Regions from separate parts of the Rhizobium sp. P28RR-XV genome, predicted to be linked through region 2. Evidence: predicted binding sites of a transcription regulator. Region 2 holds the regulator's gene; each other region holds the start of a gene.
What was found. Region 2 encodes PhoB, which activates phosphate uptake and scavenging genes when phosphate is short. Its sites were predicted from a motif close to TGTCATNNANCTGTCAT; they were not measured.
Positions count from the first base shown of each region.

Region 1: a site for PhoB is predicted at 1,740-1,756, ahead of HGP12_RS02555 (esterase-like activity of phytase family protein). Genes of this name have one in related genera too.
Region 3: a site for PhoB is predicted at 1,776-1,792, ahead of phnF (phosphonate metabolism transcriptional regulator PhnF). Genes of this name have one in related genera too.
Region 4: a site for PhoB is predicted at 1,478-1,494, ahead of HGP12_RS01325 (LTA synthase family protein). Genes of this name have one in related genera too.

Region 1 covers NZ_JABAIG010000001.1:528,168-532,361, reverse strand. The annotation lists gene glmS (glutamine--fructose-6-phosphate transaminase (isomerizing)) at 1-808, shown strand, start outside; gene HGP12_RS02560 (DUF502 domain-containing protein) at 987-1,688, shown strand; gene HGP12_RS02555 (esterase-like activity of phytase family protein) at 1,926-3,410, shown strand; gene recG (ATP-dependent DNA helicase RecG) at 3,453-4,194, opposite strand, start outside.
Region 2 covers NZ_JABAIG010000011.1:7,182-11,375, reverse strand. The annotation lists gene pstB (phosphate ABC transporter ATP-binding protein PstB) at 1-597, shown strand, start outside; gene phoU (phosphate signaling complex protein PhoU) at 649-1,359, shown strand; gene phoB (phosphate regulon transcriptional regulator PhoB) at 1,390-2,073, shown strand; gene HGP12_RS22920 (GcrA family cell cycle regulator) at 2,165-2,698, opposite strand; gene HGP12_RS22915 (aspartate aminotransferase family protein) at 3,120-4,194, shown strand, end outside.
Region 3 covers NZ_JABAIG010000022.1:51,483-55,676, forward strand. The annotation lists gene HGP12_RS31210 (carbon-phosphorus lyase complex subunit PhnI) at 1-600, opposite strand, end outside; gene phnH (phosphonate C-P lyase system protein PhnH) at 604-1,230, opposite strand; gene phnG (phosphonate C-P lyase system protein PhnG) at 1,230-1,706, opposite strand; gene phnF (phosphonate metabolism transcriptional regulator PhnF) at 1,808-2,542, shown strand; gene HGP12_RS31230 (2,3-bisphosphoglycerate-dependent phosphoglycerate mutase) at 2,731-3,366, opposite strand; gene dapB (4-hydroxy-tetrahydrodipicolinate reductase) at 3,489-4,194, opposite strand, start outside.
Region 4 covers NZ_JABAIG010000001.1:269,383-273,576, reverse strand. The annotation lists gene HGP12_RS01330 (NAD+ synthase) at 1-1,340, opposite strand, end outside; gene HGP12_RS01325 (LTA synthase family protein) at 1,530-3,461, shown strand; gene HGP12_RS01320 (DUF1003 domain-containing protein) at 3,688-4,194, shown strand, end outside.

The DNA.
Region 1 (4,194 bases), on a different contig from region 2:
GGCGCTGTTCATTTCACAGTCCGGCGAGACGGCCGATACGCTGGCTTCGCTGCGTTACTGCCGCGACAACGGCCTGAAGATCGGCGCCGTCGTCAACGTCAAGGAATCGACCATCGCGCGCGAAGCCGATGCCGTGTTTCCAATCATGGCCGGTCCCGAGATCGGCGTTGCCTCGACGAAGGCCTTCACCTGCCAGCTTGCCGTTCTCGCATCGCTGGCGATCGGAGCGGGTGTCGCGCGCGGTACCGTCAGCGCTACGGATGAACAGGAAATGGTGCGCCATCTCGTCGAGATGCCGCGTATCATGGCCAATGTCCTGAATATCATCCAGCCGCAGATGGAAAGCCTGGCGCGAGAGATTTCGAAGTTCAAGGATGTGCTCTATCTCGGTCGCGGCACCAGCTTCCCGCTCGCCATGGAAGGTGCGCTGAAGCTGAAGGAAATCTCCTACATCCATGCCGAGGGTTATGCGGCCGGCGAGCTGAAACACGGGCCGATCGCCCTGATCGACGAGAACATGCCTGTCATCGTCATCGCGCCGCATGACCGCTTCTTCGACAAGACGGTTTCCAACATGCAGGAAGTGGCGGCACGCGGCGGCCGAATCATCTTCATCACCGACGAGGCGGGTGCGGCCGCATCGACGCTGCCGACGATGGCGACCATTGCCTTGCCTGTCGTCGACGAGATCATCGCGCCGATCATCTTCTCGCTGCCGATTCAGCTGCTCGCCTATCACACCGCCGTCTTCATGGGCACGGACGTCGATCAGCCGCGCAACCTCGCCAAATCGGTGACGGTGGAATAGGCTTTTCCGCCGGCCTCTTTTCGCAGTCACGTCATCGTGAGCAGGGTGTCCGTTCGGCGCTGCGGCGTGACTGGCTGGTTGTATGCCGCCCCAATTTCTGGCAGTCTTTCCGAAGGAGACGGTGGGGGAGGATTTGCCGGTCAGCGGGAGGCGACCGAACGGAGTTTTCGAGCGGCGAATGACTGAAAAGCTCATCAAAATGTCTGTGACCACGCGGATCAGAAACAATTTCCTGGCCGGTCTGATCATATGCGCTCCGATTGCCATCACGCTCTGGCTGACCTGGTCCGTCGTGCATTGGGCCGATAGCTGGGTCCGCCCCTATATTCCCGCGCGCTACGACCCCGAGAGCTATCTGAATTTTGCCGTTCCCGGCACTGGCCTGATCATCGCGATGATCTTCATTACGCTCGTCGGTTTTCTCGCCAAGAACCTGATCGGCCAGAGCATCGTCCGTTTCGGCGAGTCGATCGTCAATCGCGTGCCACTGGTGCGGACGATCTATAAGAGCGTCAAGCAGATCTTCGAAACCGTGCTGAAAGAGCAGGGCACGTCGTTCAAGAAGGTGGGCCTCATCGAATATCCGAGCCCCGGCCTCTGGTCCATGGTGTTCATATCGACGGATGCCAAGGGCGAAATCGCCTCGAAATTCAATGCCATGGGCCAGGACATGGTAGCGGTCTTCCTGCCGCCGACACCCGTGCCTACGGCCGGCTTTCTGGTTTTCGTTCCGCGCGAAAAGATCACGGTGCTCGACATGAGCCCGGAGGATGGCGCCAAGCTTCTAATTTCCGGTGGCCTGGTTTCGCCCGAATACAAGGAAGAACTGGTCGCGGCGAAGGGGCTGCCCAGGCCCGTTCCGATAAAGTCGCTCACCTAGAAGCACTCTCGTTCCTGTCGCTGGTCGGCTGGCTTCGCGTATCGCGCGAACTGTCATGTCCCTATCATATTGACGCCTTAGATCGTCCTTGGGGACAGGCAATCGAATGTATCTCATCAGCGAATGCTCGGAGTTTCGGTGTCGGGCTGTCGTTTTCTACGCGGCCTGAAAGCGGGCCGGAGATGGATGCCGTTGTCTCCACGCGGATTTTCATCGGAGGATACTGTTTTGAGATATATGCGTTCGAAGAGCCTGCCGCTGCTGTCGGCCGTACTAGCCACATTCGTTTTCTCCGCGCCGGTCGCCGCGCTCGCGGATAATTCCGTCGCGGTCCAGGGCGTGACGCTCGTCAACAAGGGACGCGTGGCGGTCGGTCGCATCCCGGCCAACCTGCGCGACAAGTTCGGCGAGACCTTCGGTTCCGGTTCGGGCATGTCGATCGACACCAAGAGCTGGGTTCGCAACGCCGACGGCACCTACAAGGGTTCGCTCTGGCTGCTACCGGACCGCGGCTACAATGCCGTCGGCACGACCGACTATCGCCCGCGTCTGAACACGATCGACGTTACTCTGAGCCCGGTCGCGTCCGGCGCGGCGCCGCCGGCCGGCAAGGAGCAGTCGGGCGTCGACGCCAAGCTTGCCGACACCCAGCTTCTCAAGGACGACAAGGGCGCCGACACCACTGGCCTCGATCCGACCAATGGTACCCGCCAAGCGGAAGGCAGCATGCCGCTGCTGCCCCAGGCGCCGAACGGCAAGATCTCGCTCGACACCGAAGCCATTGCCCGTCTGCCTGACGGCACCATGTTCATCAGCGACGAGTATGGCCCCTATATCTACCGCTTCGCCGCCGATGGCCGCATGATGTCCGCCACCCCTCCGCCGGCTGCGCTGCTGCCGATGCGCAATGGCGCCGTCAATTTCGCCTCCAATAACCCCGGTCCCGGCGAATCCGCTCCGGATCCGAAGGACCCGACCAGCGGCCGCCAGAATAACCAGGGCCTGGAAGGCATGTCGCTAACGCCGGATGGCAAGTTCCTGATCGCGGTGCTGCAGTCCGCAACGCGCCAGGATGGCGGCGATTCCAGCTCCACGCGACAGAACACCCGCGCGCTGGTCTATGATGCCGCCGATCCGGCAAATCTGAAGCTGGTTCACGAATATGTCGTGCCGCTGCCGGTCTTCACGAATGACAAGGGCAAGACGGCCGTCGCCGCCCAGAGCGAAATCTATGCGCTCTCGCCGCAGACCTTCCTGATGCTGGCGCGTGACAGCAACAACGGTTACGGCGTGAAAGGCGACAAGTCGCTCTACCGCAGCATCGTCGCTGTCGATGTCTCCACTGCTACCGATATTGCCGGTAAGTTCGATGCCGACAAGTCGGTCGCGCCCAAGGGCGTTCTTGACGCTTCGGTAAAGCCGGCAACGGTCAGCCAGTTCATCGACATTAACGACAGCGCCGATCTCGCGCGCTTCGGCCTTCATAATGGCGCGCCGAACGACCGCAACAATCTCTCGGAAAAGTGGGAGGCGATGTCGCTCGCAAGCGTTCAGGATCCAAAGCTGCCGGACGATTACTTCCTCTTCGTTGCCAACGACAACGACTTCCTGACCCAGGACGGCTATCAGGTCGGCGCTGCCTACAAGGGTGACGGCGGAGGCGATGTCGACACCATGTTCCAAGTGTTCCAGGTCACAATTCCCGGCCTTGCTGCCAAGTAAAGTTGTCAGAAAGGGATGGACGCAACAAATGCGTCCATCTGCTCATCCCGCCCGCAGGAACCGGATCGCCTCGTCGCGGCGGAAGAGATAGAGCAGGGTGCGCACGGCCATGCCGCGCTCGCCCGTCAGCTCCGGATCGCGCTCGATGAGATAGGCGGCATCCTTGCGGGCGATTTCCAGAAGATCGGCGTGCGCTTCGAGGCTGGCAATGCGGAAGCCGGGCGTGCCGGATTGACGCGTACCGAGAAGTTCGCCTTCGCCCCGCAGCTTTAAATCCTCCTCGGCAATGCGGAAACCATCTTCGGTGTCGCGCATGATCGACAACCGCGCATGGCCAGCTTCGCCAAGCGGCCCCTTGTATAGAAGAATACAGGTGGAGGCCTCGTCGCCGCGTCCGACCCGTCCGCGCAGCTGATGCAGCTGCGCTAGGCCGAAACGCTCGGCATGTTCGATGACCATGATCGTCGCGTCCGGCACGTCGACACCCACTTCGACGACCGTCGTTGCGACCAGTAGACGGATCTCGCCGCTCTTGAAGGCCATCATGACGGCATCCTTTTCCGGACCGCTCATCCGGCCATGGATAAGGCCGATGCCGGGACCGAGCGCCTTGGTCAACGTGTCATGGCGCTCCTCGACCGACATTAAATCGGATTCTTCGGATTCCTCCACAAGTGGACATATCCAATAGGCTTTTTTACCCTCAGAGAGCGCACTTTTCAGCCGAGCGACGATATCGCCGGTTCGCTCGTTCGGGATCGTGATCGTCTGGATCGGCTTGCGG
Region 2 (4,194 bases):
GACACGATCGAGACGTGCCGGGTGACGGGCAAGATCACGCTCGACGATCAGGATGTCTACGACAACAGCATCGATGTCGTGGAATTGCGCGCGCGCGTCGGCATGGTCTTCCAGAAGCCCAACCCGTTTCCCAAGTCGATCTATGAAAACGTCGCCTACGGGCCGCGCATCCATGGCCTGCACCGTTCCAAGGCCGATCTCGACCATATCGTCGAGACCAGCCTGCAGAAGGCGGGCCTGTGGGGCGAGGTCAAGGACAGGCTCCACGATGCCGGCACGAGCCTTTCGGGCGGTCAGCAGCAGCGCCTGTGCATCGCACGCGCCGTTGCCGTCAGTCCGGAAGTCATCCTCATGGACGAGCCGTGCTCGGCGCTCGATCCGATCGCAACGGCAAAGGTCGAGGATCTCATTCACGAGCTGCGGGAAAACTTCACGATCGTCATCGTGACGCATTCCATGCAGCAGGCAGCCCGCGTTTCGCAGCGCACCGCAATGTTCCATCTCGGCCATCTGGTTGAGGAGAACGATACCGATAAAATGTTCACCAATCCCGACGATTACCGCACGCAGGATTACATCATGGGCCGTTTTGGTTGATGATATCAGGCGCTCGGACCCTTTCACACAGTTCACCTTGAGGATAGAAAAATGGTCTCCACTCACATTCTCTCTGCTTACGACGAAGACCTGAAGTTCCTGACGCGCCGCATTGCGGAAATGGGCGGCCTGGCCGAGCAGATGGTCAGCGACAGCGTCCGCGCACTGGTCCAAAGCGACACTGCTCTTGCGCAGAAGGTCATCTCCGACGACGTCATCCTCGATCATGCCGAGCGCGAAGTCGGCGACAAGGCCATCGTCACCATCGCCCGTCGCCAGCCTATGGCTGCCGACCTGCGCGAGATCATGGGCTCGATCCGCATCGCTTCCGATCTGGAGCGCGTCGGCGACCTCGGCAAGAACACCGCAAAGCGTGTCATCGCCGTTCAGGGCGGCGTTCCGCGCCGTCTCGCCCGCGGCATCGAGCATCTCTCCGAACTGGCGCTCAGCCAGCTGAAGGAAGTTCTGGACGTTTATGCCACCCGTTCGCCCGACAAGGCTGTGTCGATCCGCGAGCGCGACGAGGAAATCGACGCCATGTACACCTCGCTCTTCCGCGAGATGCTGACCTACATGATGGAAGATCCGCGCAACATCACCACCTGCACGCATCTTCTCTTCTGCGCCAAGAACATCGAGCGCATCGGCGACCATGCCACCAACATCGCCGAGACGATCTATTACATGGCGACCGGCGCCCAGCCAGAAGGCGAGCGCCCGAAGGATGATACCGCCAATACCGTCGGCGCGGTGACGGAATAATCTGGAAGCGAAAAGGGAGACCAAAGGCGCATGGTTCCGAGAGTTGCTGTTGTAGAAGACGAGGAAGCGCTAAGCGTTCTGCTGCGCTACAATCTCGAGGCCGAAGGCTTCGAGGTCGACACGATCCTCAGAGGCGATGAGGCCGAGCTGCGTCTCCAGGAGCGCATTCCCGATCTCCTGATCCTCGACTGGATGCTCCCCGGCGTGTCCGGCATCGAACTCTGCCGCCGGCTGCGTATGCGGCCGGAGACGGAGCGCCTGCCGATCATCATGCTGACGGCCCGAGGGGAGGAGAGCGAGCGCGTGCGCGGGCTTTCCACCGGCGCGGACGATTACGTCGTCAAGCCGTTCTCGACGCCGGAGCTGATGGCCCGTGTCAAGGCGATGCTGCGGCGTGCCCGTCCGGAGGTTCTCTCCACGGTGCTGCGTTGCGGGGATATCGAGCTGGACCGCGAAACCCATCGCGTTCATCGCAAAAGCCGCGAAGTGCGGTTGGGGCCGACGGAGTTCCGCCTGCTGGAATTCCTGATGTCCTCGCCGGGCCGCGTCTTCTCGCGCTCGCAGCTGCTGGACGGCGTATGGGGGCATGATATCTATGTCGACGAACGCACCGTCGACGTGCATGTCGGTCGCCTGCGCAAGGCGCTCAACTTCTCCAATATGCAGGATGTCATCCGTACCGTTCGCGGCGCGGGCTACTCCATGGAAGCCTGAGCGGCGATACCCGGTCAGGCATCGACATAGCGGCGGAAATAGAAAACGGGCCTCAATGGCCCGTTTCTTTTATCTCAGCTTTGGGGACATATCAGCCGCGCGGTTGAGCCGGCCGGCGCCGCTCATGCACCGGCTGGTAGGCCAGGCGCTGGTGGTAGCCGCAATAGGGCGATGCATCCGGGCTCTCGTTGCCGCAGAAGTGGAAATCGTCCTTCAGCGGGTCGCCGACGGGCCACTTGCAGGTGCGTTCCGTAAGCTCGGTCAGGCCGAGACGCCGGGAGATCGGAACGACGACGTTGGCAGCCGGACGATACCGGATCTCGTTGACGGCATCGATCTCGACCTCTTCCTTGAGCATGGTTGCGCCCTGCTGGCGGGTAACCGTGCGGGTTGCGACACGAGACGCGTAATTCGGCGCGCGCGGTGCCGCGCTGCTGCGCTTCGGCGTGCGTGCCGCAGCCGCCGTGCCGCCCGCCTTCGCTCGGCCAGGAAGGTTCAGGCGATGCACCTTGCCGATGACGGCATTACGGCTCACGCCGCCAAGCTGCGCCGCAATCTGGCTGGCGCTCAACCCTTCGGACCATAGCTTTTTCAGCTTCTCGACGCGTTCGTCTGTCCAATTCATGCCCTGTCTCCGCTGTCGCGTTTCCGATGGCAGAATCCCTCACCATTGCCTCGCATGGGATCGAGGCGCGAAACGCTCTAAAATTGTGGTGACTAGTTCCGCCGCATGCAGTCTAGCAATTGATTTTTAACCTAGTGTGAGGCTGACTCCGTGACAAGAGTCGCGGGAATCTTGAGGAATCGATTTCGAGGTTTTCCCCAACTTGCTGCCCCGGCGTGGCATTTCTGCAATAGGCAGTGCCGAACGCATCCCTTTTGGCCGACAGCGCTTTCTCGCACCTGCTAAACGCCAGTTTTGTTGACATCGCGGTGCAAAACATCAATAGTGGCCAGGCCGCCGCAAGGCGGCTTTTGATTTTTTCGGACCCGTTTCATCAAGTGGAAGCGATTGGTCCTTAGGGTTGTGATCGAGGAGATATGCCATGGCAGAGACCGCGCCGCTTTACGATACCTATCTGCGTGCTCCGCTGCGGTTCGAGCGAGGCGAGGGCGTCTGGCTGGTTACCGAAAACGGCGAGCGCTACCTCGATTTCGCAGCCGGCGTGGCAGTCAATTCGCTCGGTCATGCCCATCCTCATCTGGTCGCCGAGCTGAAGGCGCAGGCCGACAAGGTCTGGCACCTGTCCAACCTCTATGAAGTGCCCGGGCAGGAAAAGCTGTCGAAGCGGCTGACGGACGTTACCTTCGCCGACAAGGTCTTCTTCACCAATTCGGGTGCAGAGGCGCTGGAATGCGCCATCAAGACGGCGCGGCGCTATCAATTCGCCAAGGGGCATCCTGAAAAGTTCCACATCATCACCTTCGAAGGCGCCTTCCACGGGCGTACCATCGCGACGATCGCCGCCGGCGGCCAGGAGAAATACATCGAAGGCTTCGGCCCGAAGGCGCCGGGTTTCGATCAGGTGCCGTTCGGCGATCTCGATGCCGTTCGCGCCGCCATCACCGATGCGACGGCCGCGATCCTGATCGAGCCGGTGCAGGGCGAGGGCGGTATTCGTCCCGCGACCAACGAATTCCTGCGCGGCCTGCGCGAGATCTGCGACGAGCACGGCCTGCTGCTGGTTCTTGATGAAGTGCAATGCGGCGTCGGCCGCACGGGCAAGCTCTTCGCCCATGAATGGGCCGGGATCAAGCCTGACATCATGGCCGTTGCCAAGGGTATCGGTGGCGGCTTCCCGCTCGGTGCCTGTCTTGCGACGGCGGAAGCCGCCTCGGGCATGAAGGCGGGTACGCATGGCTCGACCTATGGCGGCAATCCGCTTGCCATGGCGGTCGGCAATGCCGTGCTCGATATCGTGCTCGCTGAAGGTTTCCTGCAGCATGTCCGCGATATCGCGCTGGTCTTCCGCCAGGGTCTCGCCTCGCTGAAGGACCGTTTTCCCGATATCATCGAGGATGTTCGCGGCGAAGGCCTGATGCTCGGCGTCAAGGCGGCCATTCCGCAGGCGGAGCTGCTGCAGGCGATCCGCGCCGAGCACCTGCTTGGCGTCCCGGCCG
Region 3 (4,194 bases), on a different contig from region 2:
GCGGGCGAGCGCCTGCAGGCGAAGGTCTCGGGTCATCGGGAATTCCATCGGTGCGCGCGTCAGGTCGCCGATCTCGTGATCGACAGGCATGGTGCCGTCGCCCTCGATCAGTCCTTCCTGGCTGAGGATTTCCGAAACTCGCATGACGCGGCCGTCCTCAGCAGGTCGTTGCATCGGCTCGTCCACCGCCTCGTCGGTCAGAAGGCTTGGGTCGAGCAGACGATGCGTATAGTCGAAGGTCGGGCCGAGAAGCTGGCCGCCGGGCAGGTCCTTGTAGGTCGCGGAGATACGGCGTTCGATCTTCATCGCTGAAGTGTCGAGCGGCTGGGAATAGCCGAAGCGCGGCAGCGTCGTGCGGTAGGCTCTGAGCAGGAAAATCGCTTCGATCATGTCGCCGCGCGCCTGGCGCACGGCGAGTGCGGCCAGCGTGCGGTCATAGAGCGAGGCCTCAGCCATGACACGGTCGACGGCAAGCGCGAGCTGCGCGACGATCTGTTCGATGCCGACAGCCGGCAGCGAACGGTCGCCGCGGCGACGGTCGGCCAGCAGCCGGTGGGCATTGGCGATGGCGGTTTCACCGCCCTTTACGGCAACATACATATGTCACATCTCCGTCGCGGTGATCTTGGTGGTGCGCGGCAGGCAGAGGAATTGCCGGCCCGCTGTCAGAACGAGATCGACGCCGCGCGGGAAGAGCGCGCGATTGTCGTTCCAGATGCGCAGCAGCGCATCCGGCAGCCCGATCGGAGCGATCATGGTCACATCCTTGATGCCCGGGCCGGAAAGCGCCAGCGCCTTGCCGCCTTCGAGGTTTTCGATCTCAAGCACGATGGTCGTCGAACGATCGGGATATTCCTGGGTACCGATGCCGAACTGGCTGAAGGAGGAAAGCGCCATGCCGGCTTCGACAAAGGCAAAATGCGCCTCCAGCCGTTCCGAGATGACGGGCGCGCCCGTGTGGAAGGAGAGCCATTCCGGCAGGCTCGATCTTGCAAGGCTGGTGGAAAGCCAGACCGGCGTGTCATGGTCGCAAAGTGTGAGTCCGATTGCGCCAGCGGCGATACCGAGCGGCGCCGGCGGCGCGATGTCGGCCGTGACGGTTTGCAGTGTTCCCGGACGCGCCATGGCGTCCATCGTCATCTTGAAGACGCTCTGCGCGTCGAAGACCGGGTCGCTGAAGCCGCCGGTCAGGGCCTCGTTGCCGAAGGTCGGGGTGTTGAACAGGCTCATCAGTCTTCTCCGCGAACCATGGTGAAGAAATCGACGCGGGTCGCGGCCGTCTCTTCGGCGCGCTTGCGATCATAATCCGCGATGCGCTCGGCGACGGGCTCCAGGATTGCCTTCTCGACGAAATCCCTCGTGGCCGATTGCTGCCAGAGTGCGTCGAATATGGCCGAAAGCCTGGCCTTTTCCCGATCGGTACCGAGGGCATGCGAATGACCGATGGTGCCCGATGCCAGCCGGACGGTGGCGCGCGTCACCGTGACTTCGCCGAGGTTGAAAGGGGAGCCGCCGCCACCGATGCGGCCGCGCACCATGACAAGCCCCGTTTCCGGTCCGCGCACCGGCTGTGCCGCCGGCTTGCTCGGCAATGCTTCCCAGGCAGCCTCTAGCTCGTCGCGCTCGGCCTGCGCCAGAAGATCGGCGACACGCTTGCGTTCCCGACGCTCCTGTGCGGCCGCTTCCTGCCTTTGTGCTGAATTCATCGCGCCTTCCTTTAAATGTCTATTGATATAGACAACCATACAAGATAGTCTTATATCTATTAGCGAGTCGTGACAAGCGTGTGACAGGGCGAGTGGGCGAAATGGCAGGGCAGAAGATACAGAGGCAGACGGGCGTGGCGCTCTGGCGGCAGATCGCCGACCGGATTCGCGTCTCCATCAATCACGGGGATTTCGACGAGACGGGCATGGTGCCGCCGGAAACGGCGCTGGCGCTGCAGTTCGGCGTCAACCGGCATACGATCCGAAGCGCACTCGCGGCACTGGCGCAGGAGGGGATCGTGCGGGCGGTGCAGGGGCGCGGCACGCTGATCGAGCGCAAGGAACGCCTGAGCTTTCCGATTTCGAAGCGGACGCGGTTTTCGCAAGGGATTGGCGATCAGGTGCGAGAGACCCGCAGCGTCCCGCTTGCCACGGGCGAGGAGGCGGCGAGCGCGGAATTGGCCCGGCAGCTCAAGATCAAAATCGGCGCTCCCCTCGTGCGGCTGGAGACGCTCGGGCAGGCGGATCATCGCCCGGTATCGCGCGCCACCAGCTGGTTTCCCGCCGATCGCTTCGGCGCGATCGCCGAGATCTATCGGACGACGGGATCGATCACCAAGGCGTTTCGGGAGCTTGGCGTACCGGATTACGTGCGCGTCATCACCGAAATCACCGCGACGCATGCCGACGAAAGCGATCTCGCAGATCTGCAATTATCCCCGGGTGCCATCGTCCTGATCACCCAGGCGCTGAACTCGGATCTCGATAATGTGCCGGTGCAATATTCAATCTCCCGCTTCGCCGCTGACAGGGTGCGTTTCACGATCGAGAATTAAAGGCGGGGCTTGGCCCCTCATCCGGCCTGTCGGCCACCGCTCCCCGCAGGCGGGGAGAAGGGAAAAGACGCACCTCCGTCGCCTCTGAACCTCATGAGAATCGAGAGCTTGCAACGGAAGAGGTCGTTCTCCCCGTCAAAACGGGGAGAGGGCTAGGGTGAGGGGCCATCAGACCCGAATGCTTGGGCTCAATGTGCGCCGGACATATCGCCGAGGACTTCCTTGGAGGCGACGGTGGAATCGGCCTTGAGCTTGTAGACCATCGGCACGCCGGTCGCGAGGTTGAGCTCCAGGATCTGTGCCTTGCTCAGGCGATCGAGAACCATGACGAGCGAGCGTAGCGAATTGCCGTGGGCGGCGACGAGAACGTTCTGGCCGGCGAGCACGCGCGGCAGGATTTCCGTCAGGTAATAGGGCCAGACGCGGGCACCGGTATCGCGCAGGCTCTCGCCGCCGGGCGGCGGAACGTCATAGGAACGGCGCCAGACATGAACCTGCTCCTCGCCCCACTTGGCGCGGGCGTCGTCCTTGTTGAGCCCGGAGAGATCACCGTAATCGCGCTCGTTCAGCGCCTGATCCCTAATGGTTTCGAGGCCCTGCTGGCCGATTTCATCGAGGATGATCTTGAGCGTGTGCTGGGCGCGGGTGAGATCTGAGGTGAAGGCGACGTCGTATTTGATGCCGTAGTCGGCCAGCGCCTTGCCGCCGGTCTTCGCTTCTTCGATGCCAAGCGCGGTCAGATCGGGATCCTTCCAGCCGGTAAAGAGATTCTTCAAATTCCAGTCGCTCTGCCCATGGCGAACGAGAACGAGAGTGCCGCTCATAAAATTTCTCCTTGATAGAGCAATTCCAGGAAAGGTGCGTAGCGGTTTTCCGTCGGGAATTGCGAGACAATAAAAGGCTGGAGCGGATCGGCAATTCCGTGCCGACCCGCTCCTGGATCGCATCAACGTGTGGAGAGCCCGAGAACATCGAGCATGGAATAGAAGCCGGGTTTCTTGTCGCGCGCCCAGAGCGCCGCCTGCAGCGCGCCCCGTGCGAAGAGAGAGCGGTCGCCAGCACTGTGCGACAAGGTCAGCCGCTCGCTTTCGCTGGCGAAGATGACCGAGTGATCGCCGACCACGCCGCCGCCGCGCAAGGTCGCAAAGCCGATCGTACCCGCGGGACGCGCGCCCGTATGACCATCGCGCACGCGCACGGAGTTGTCGTTGAGATCGATGCCGCGGCCCTTCGCTGCCGCCTGGCCGAGCAGCAGTGCCGTGCCCGAGGGCGCATCGACCTTATGGCGATGATGCATTTCCAGCACCTCGATATCCCAGTCGTTCGAGGGTAGCGCCCGGGCTGCCTGCTCGACAAGCACGCTCAGGAGATTGATGCCGAGGCCCATATTGCCCGATTTGACGACGCGCGCATGGCGCGCGGCGGCCTTGAACTTGGCCTCGTCCTCGTCCGAGCAGCCGGTCGTGCCGATGATATGGACGATGCGCGCCTGCGCGGCGAGATCGGCAAAGGTGACGCTCGTTGCCGGCGTCGTGAAATCGATGACGCCTTCGGCATGGAGGAAGGCGGCGAGCGGATCGTCCGTCACGGGAATACCGATCGGTCCCAGCCCGGCGATTTCGCCGGCATCCTTGCCGATGAAGGCGGAGCCG
Region 4 (4,194 bases), on a different contig from region 2:
TGCAGATTGCGCCAGCGCGACAGCGCATAGACCTGCATCTTGTAGAGATCCTTGATCGGGTTGAAGCCACCGTTCATGTCGCCATAGAGCGTGGCGTAACCAACCGACATCTCCGACTTGTTGCCCGTCGTCACCACCATCGAGCCGAACTTGTTGGAGATCGCCATCAGAATGGTGCCGCGGGCGCGGCTCTGCAGGTTTTCCTCGGTGATGCCGCTTTCGGTGCCTTCGAAGAGATCGGACAAGGCAGAGGTGAAGCCCGTCACCGGATCTTCGATCGGCACGATATCGTAGCGGCATCCGAGCGCCTTGGCGCAATCGGCCGCGTCCTTCAACGAATCCTGCGACGTATAGCGATAGGGCAGCATGACCGTGCGCACACGCTCTTCGCCCAGGGCATCGACGGCAATCGCGGCACAGATCGCCGAGTCGATGCCGCCGGAGAGGCCGAGCACGACCGACTTGAAGCCGTTCTTGTTGACATAGTCGCGGAAGCCCAGCAGGCAGGCGCGGTAATCGGCCTCCTCGCCTTCCGGAATATGCGCCTTCGGACCTTCGGCGCAATGCCAGCCGTCGCCATTCTTCTTCCAGGTCGTCACCGCCAGCGCGGTTTCGAACTGGCTCATCTGGAAGGCCAGCGTCCTGTCGGCATTGAAGCCGAAGCTGGCGCCATCGAAAACCAGCTCGTCCTGACCGCCAAGCTGGGCTGCATAGATCATCGGCAGGCCGGTCTCGATGACCTGCTTCAGCACTACCTGATGGCGAACATCGACTTTGCCGCGATAATAGGGCGAACCGTTCGGCGACAGGAGGATTTCCGCACCGCTTTCGGCCAGCGTCTCGCAGACGCCGAGCTCGCCCCAGATATCCTCGCAAATCGGGATGCCCAGCCGCACGCCGCGGAAATTGACCGGGCCGGGCATCGCGCCCTGGTCAAAGACGCGCTTTTCATCGAACTCGCCATAGTTCGGCAGGTCCACCTTGTCACGGACCGCAATCACCTTGCCGCCATCAAGCACGGCAATCGAATTATAGCGGCCGGTCTCGTTCTGCCGGGGAAAACCGATGATCACGCCGGGGCCGCCATCGGCGGTATCGGCTGCCAGGCTCTCCACCGCTTTCCAGCAGGCGCGAATGAAGGCCGGCTTCAGCACGAGATCTTCCGGCGGATAGCCGGAAATGAACAGTTCCGTCAGTAGGACGATCTGCGCGCCTTCACGCGCCGCCTCGGCGCGCGCTTCACGCGCCTTGGCGAGATTGCCTGAGACGTCACCGACCGTCGGATTGAGCTGCGCGACGGCGATGCGGATGGTGTGGGTGATCGGGCTTTGCTCTGTCATGCCATACATTTAGCGATGGCATCTTCCTTCCGCAACCGACTTCCGCCACCCGCACGCATCAAAGATCGCACGACGCGCATAGGCAGTGTTTCTACACGGAAAAATACTAAGCCTGCCTTGCGGTTCATCCGTCGTTCATGACAGAAACATGACAATTATACGAATACTTTGTAGCATTTGGAGACGGCATTGGTCGCACTGGTCATCGAGTCCGCGCTCGCGGGCAGGCTTGCCCTTTTCCAGAAGATCGGCGCAGCGAGACAGAAGTCGGCTGCTCTTCGCCTGCTTCTGAGCCTCCTGCTGACCTCACTTTTCTCCTTGTCCATCGTCGTGACGGTCGAATGGATCGCACGCGGCGAGCTTGCTCCGGTCTGGCCCTATCTCATGTCGCCGTCCCGCCCTGGCCTCGCCACGATCGGCGTCGTCATGCTGGCGATGCTGATCATCGATGCTCTTGTCGGGCGTGCACATTCGTCGGTTTTGGTCGTCGCGCCGCTGCTGCTCGTTCCCGCCTTCATCTCCAGCCAGAAACAGAACTATCTGTCCGATCCGCTCTATCCCTCCGATTTTCTGTTTGCCAGGCAAATCATCGAGCTGATGCCGGTCATGGTGCGCGATCGTCCCTGGACTGCTGTCGGACTCGCCATCGGTATCGTCACCGGCCTGGCTGCCACCGCTTTGCTTGGGCGCTATGTCTGGAAACACGCCGCCGCACTTTCGCGGCGGGAGCGCCTGGGCCGGCTTTCGGTCTGCTTGCCGCTCACGACGCTTTTTGTCTCGCAAATGGACCCGACGCAATATTCCTTCATCCGGGAAAAACTGGGCATCATTCCGATCGTCTGGGATCAGAACGAAAACTACAATTATAATGGCTTCGTCATCGCTTTCGCGCTCAACCTGCCGATGGCCGACGTCAAGTCACCGGCCGGTTACGGACCCAACGCTATCGATGCCATACCGGCGCGGAACTACGGCTATCTCTCCGGCCCGCGCGAAAAGCCCGACGTCATCATGCTGATGAGCGAATCCCTCTGGGATCCGACCCGGCTTTCCAACGTCGCCTTCACGCCCGATCCGATGCCGACGATCCGCGCCAGACAATCGGGAAATGTCTTCTCCCCTGAATTTGGCGGCATGACCGCCAATGTTGAATTCGAAGCGTTGACCGGCTTTTCCAACGCCTTCCTTCCCTATGGCAGCATTCCCTATCAGCAATATGTGCGTCGCCCGCTGCCGTCGCTTGCTACCTTCTTTCGCGGCGAAGGCTATACGGCTCGCGCGCTTCACCCCTTCAGCGGCTGGTTCTGGAACCGCAGCGAGGTCTACCGCGCCTTCGGCTTCGAGGAGTTCCATACCGAGGAAACCCTGCCGACCATGGACAAGCGCGGCATGTTCGCGGCCGACGATTCCCTCATGAAGGAGATCATGCGCGAGGGGGACGCGGCCGAACGCCCATTCTTCTTTTTCGCCGTCACCCTGCAGGGACATGGCCCCTACGAGGCCAACCGCTACGCTGAGAACACCGTCCATATCGGCGGCAATCTGAGCGAAGACGACCGCGAAACGCTCGCCACCTATGCGCAGGGCGTGCGCGAAGCCGATGGCAGCCTGAAGATGCTGATGGACTGGGCCGAAAGACGCGACCGCGAAACCATCATCGTACTCTGGGGCGATCATTTGCCGCCTCTCGGCAATGTTTATCTGAACACCGGCTACATGTCGCAGCAGGTGGCGTCCCGGAAAGCCCCGCTCGATGTCATGAAGAAGGAACACCAGACGCCGCTGATCGTCTGGTCGAGCAAGAAGGGCGTCCGCAAGGACATCGGCACCATCAGCCCGTCGCAGCTCCCGTATCAGGTTTTGAAAACAGCAGGTTACGAGCATCCCTTCTACACCGGCTTTCTCGGCCGCGTGCAGAAGAAATACAGCATTGTTGACCGCTACCAGCTGGCAACACGCGACAATCAGGCTTTCCCGGATTGGGCGCGCAAGGAGCAGGAAATCGATCCGATCGTCCGCGATTATCGCTATCTGCAGTTCGATATGATGTTTGGCCGGCAGCAGGGGTTGGAACGCTTCTTCCCATCGCATGCGCAACTGGTCAGCCAGGAGAGCAGTTAAGGCCTATCCTGCCGCATCAGAGAATTAATTTTCATTGTCATGGGCCGCCGAAACCGCGACACGCTGTCATTGCCCAACCTTGGGCGACGGTGTTTCGACGTCCGTCATCAGACGGCACACGCAACAGTTCCACGCGTGATCGAGATTGAAGCTCTTTCAACGTTGCATTTTTGCCCGTTGATCGAATAGTTGCGTTCAACGCCACCCAGGATGCCGGAGCCTTCCCATGTATAATCTGCCCAATTTCGTTCATCTGCATTTCGACAAGACCGCCGACGAGCTCGGCGATATAGAAAAGCGCGTTCTCAAGAAGGCGCATGAACGAAAAATCATATCCACCGATATCAACGCGGCCCTCTCGGCGAAAGCCTCCACGGGGCAACGTCTGGCGGACGGTATCGCCCGTGTCGGCGGCTCCTGGTCTTTTATCATCACCTTTCTGGTGTTCCTGGTGTTCTGGTGCGTCGTCAACACCATTCTTCTCACCACGCGCGCCTTCGACCCCTACCCCTTCATCTTCCTGAACCTTGTCCTCTCGATGCTCGCCGCCATCCAGGCGCCGATCATCATGATGTCGCAGAACCGCCAGACCGAACGCGACCGCTTCGAGGCGGCGAAGGACTACGAAGTCAATCTCAAGGCCGAGCTCGAGGTTTTGTCGTTGCACCAGAAAATCGACATGCAAGTGCTGACGGAACTTTCGGTGGTGCGCGAAGAAATCGCCAAGCTGAGC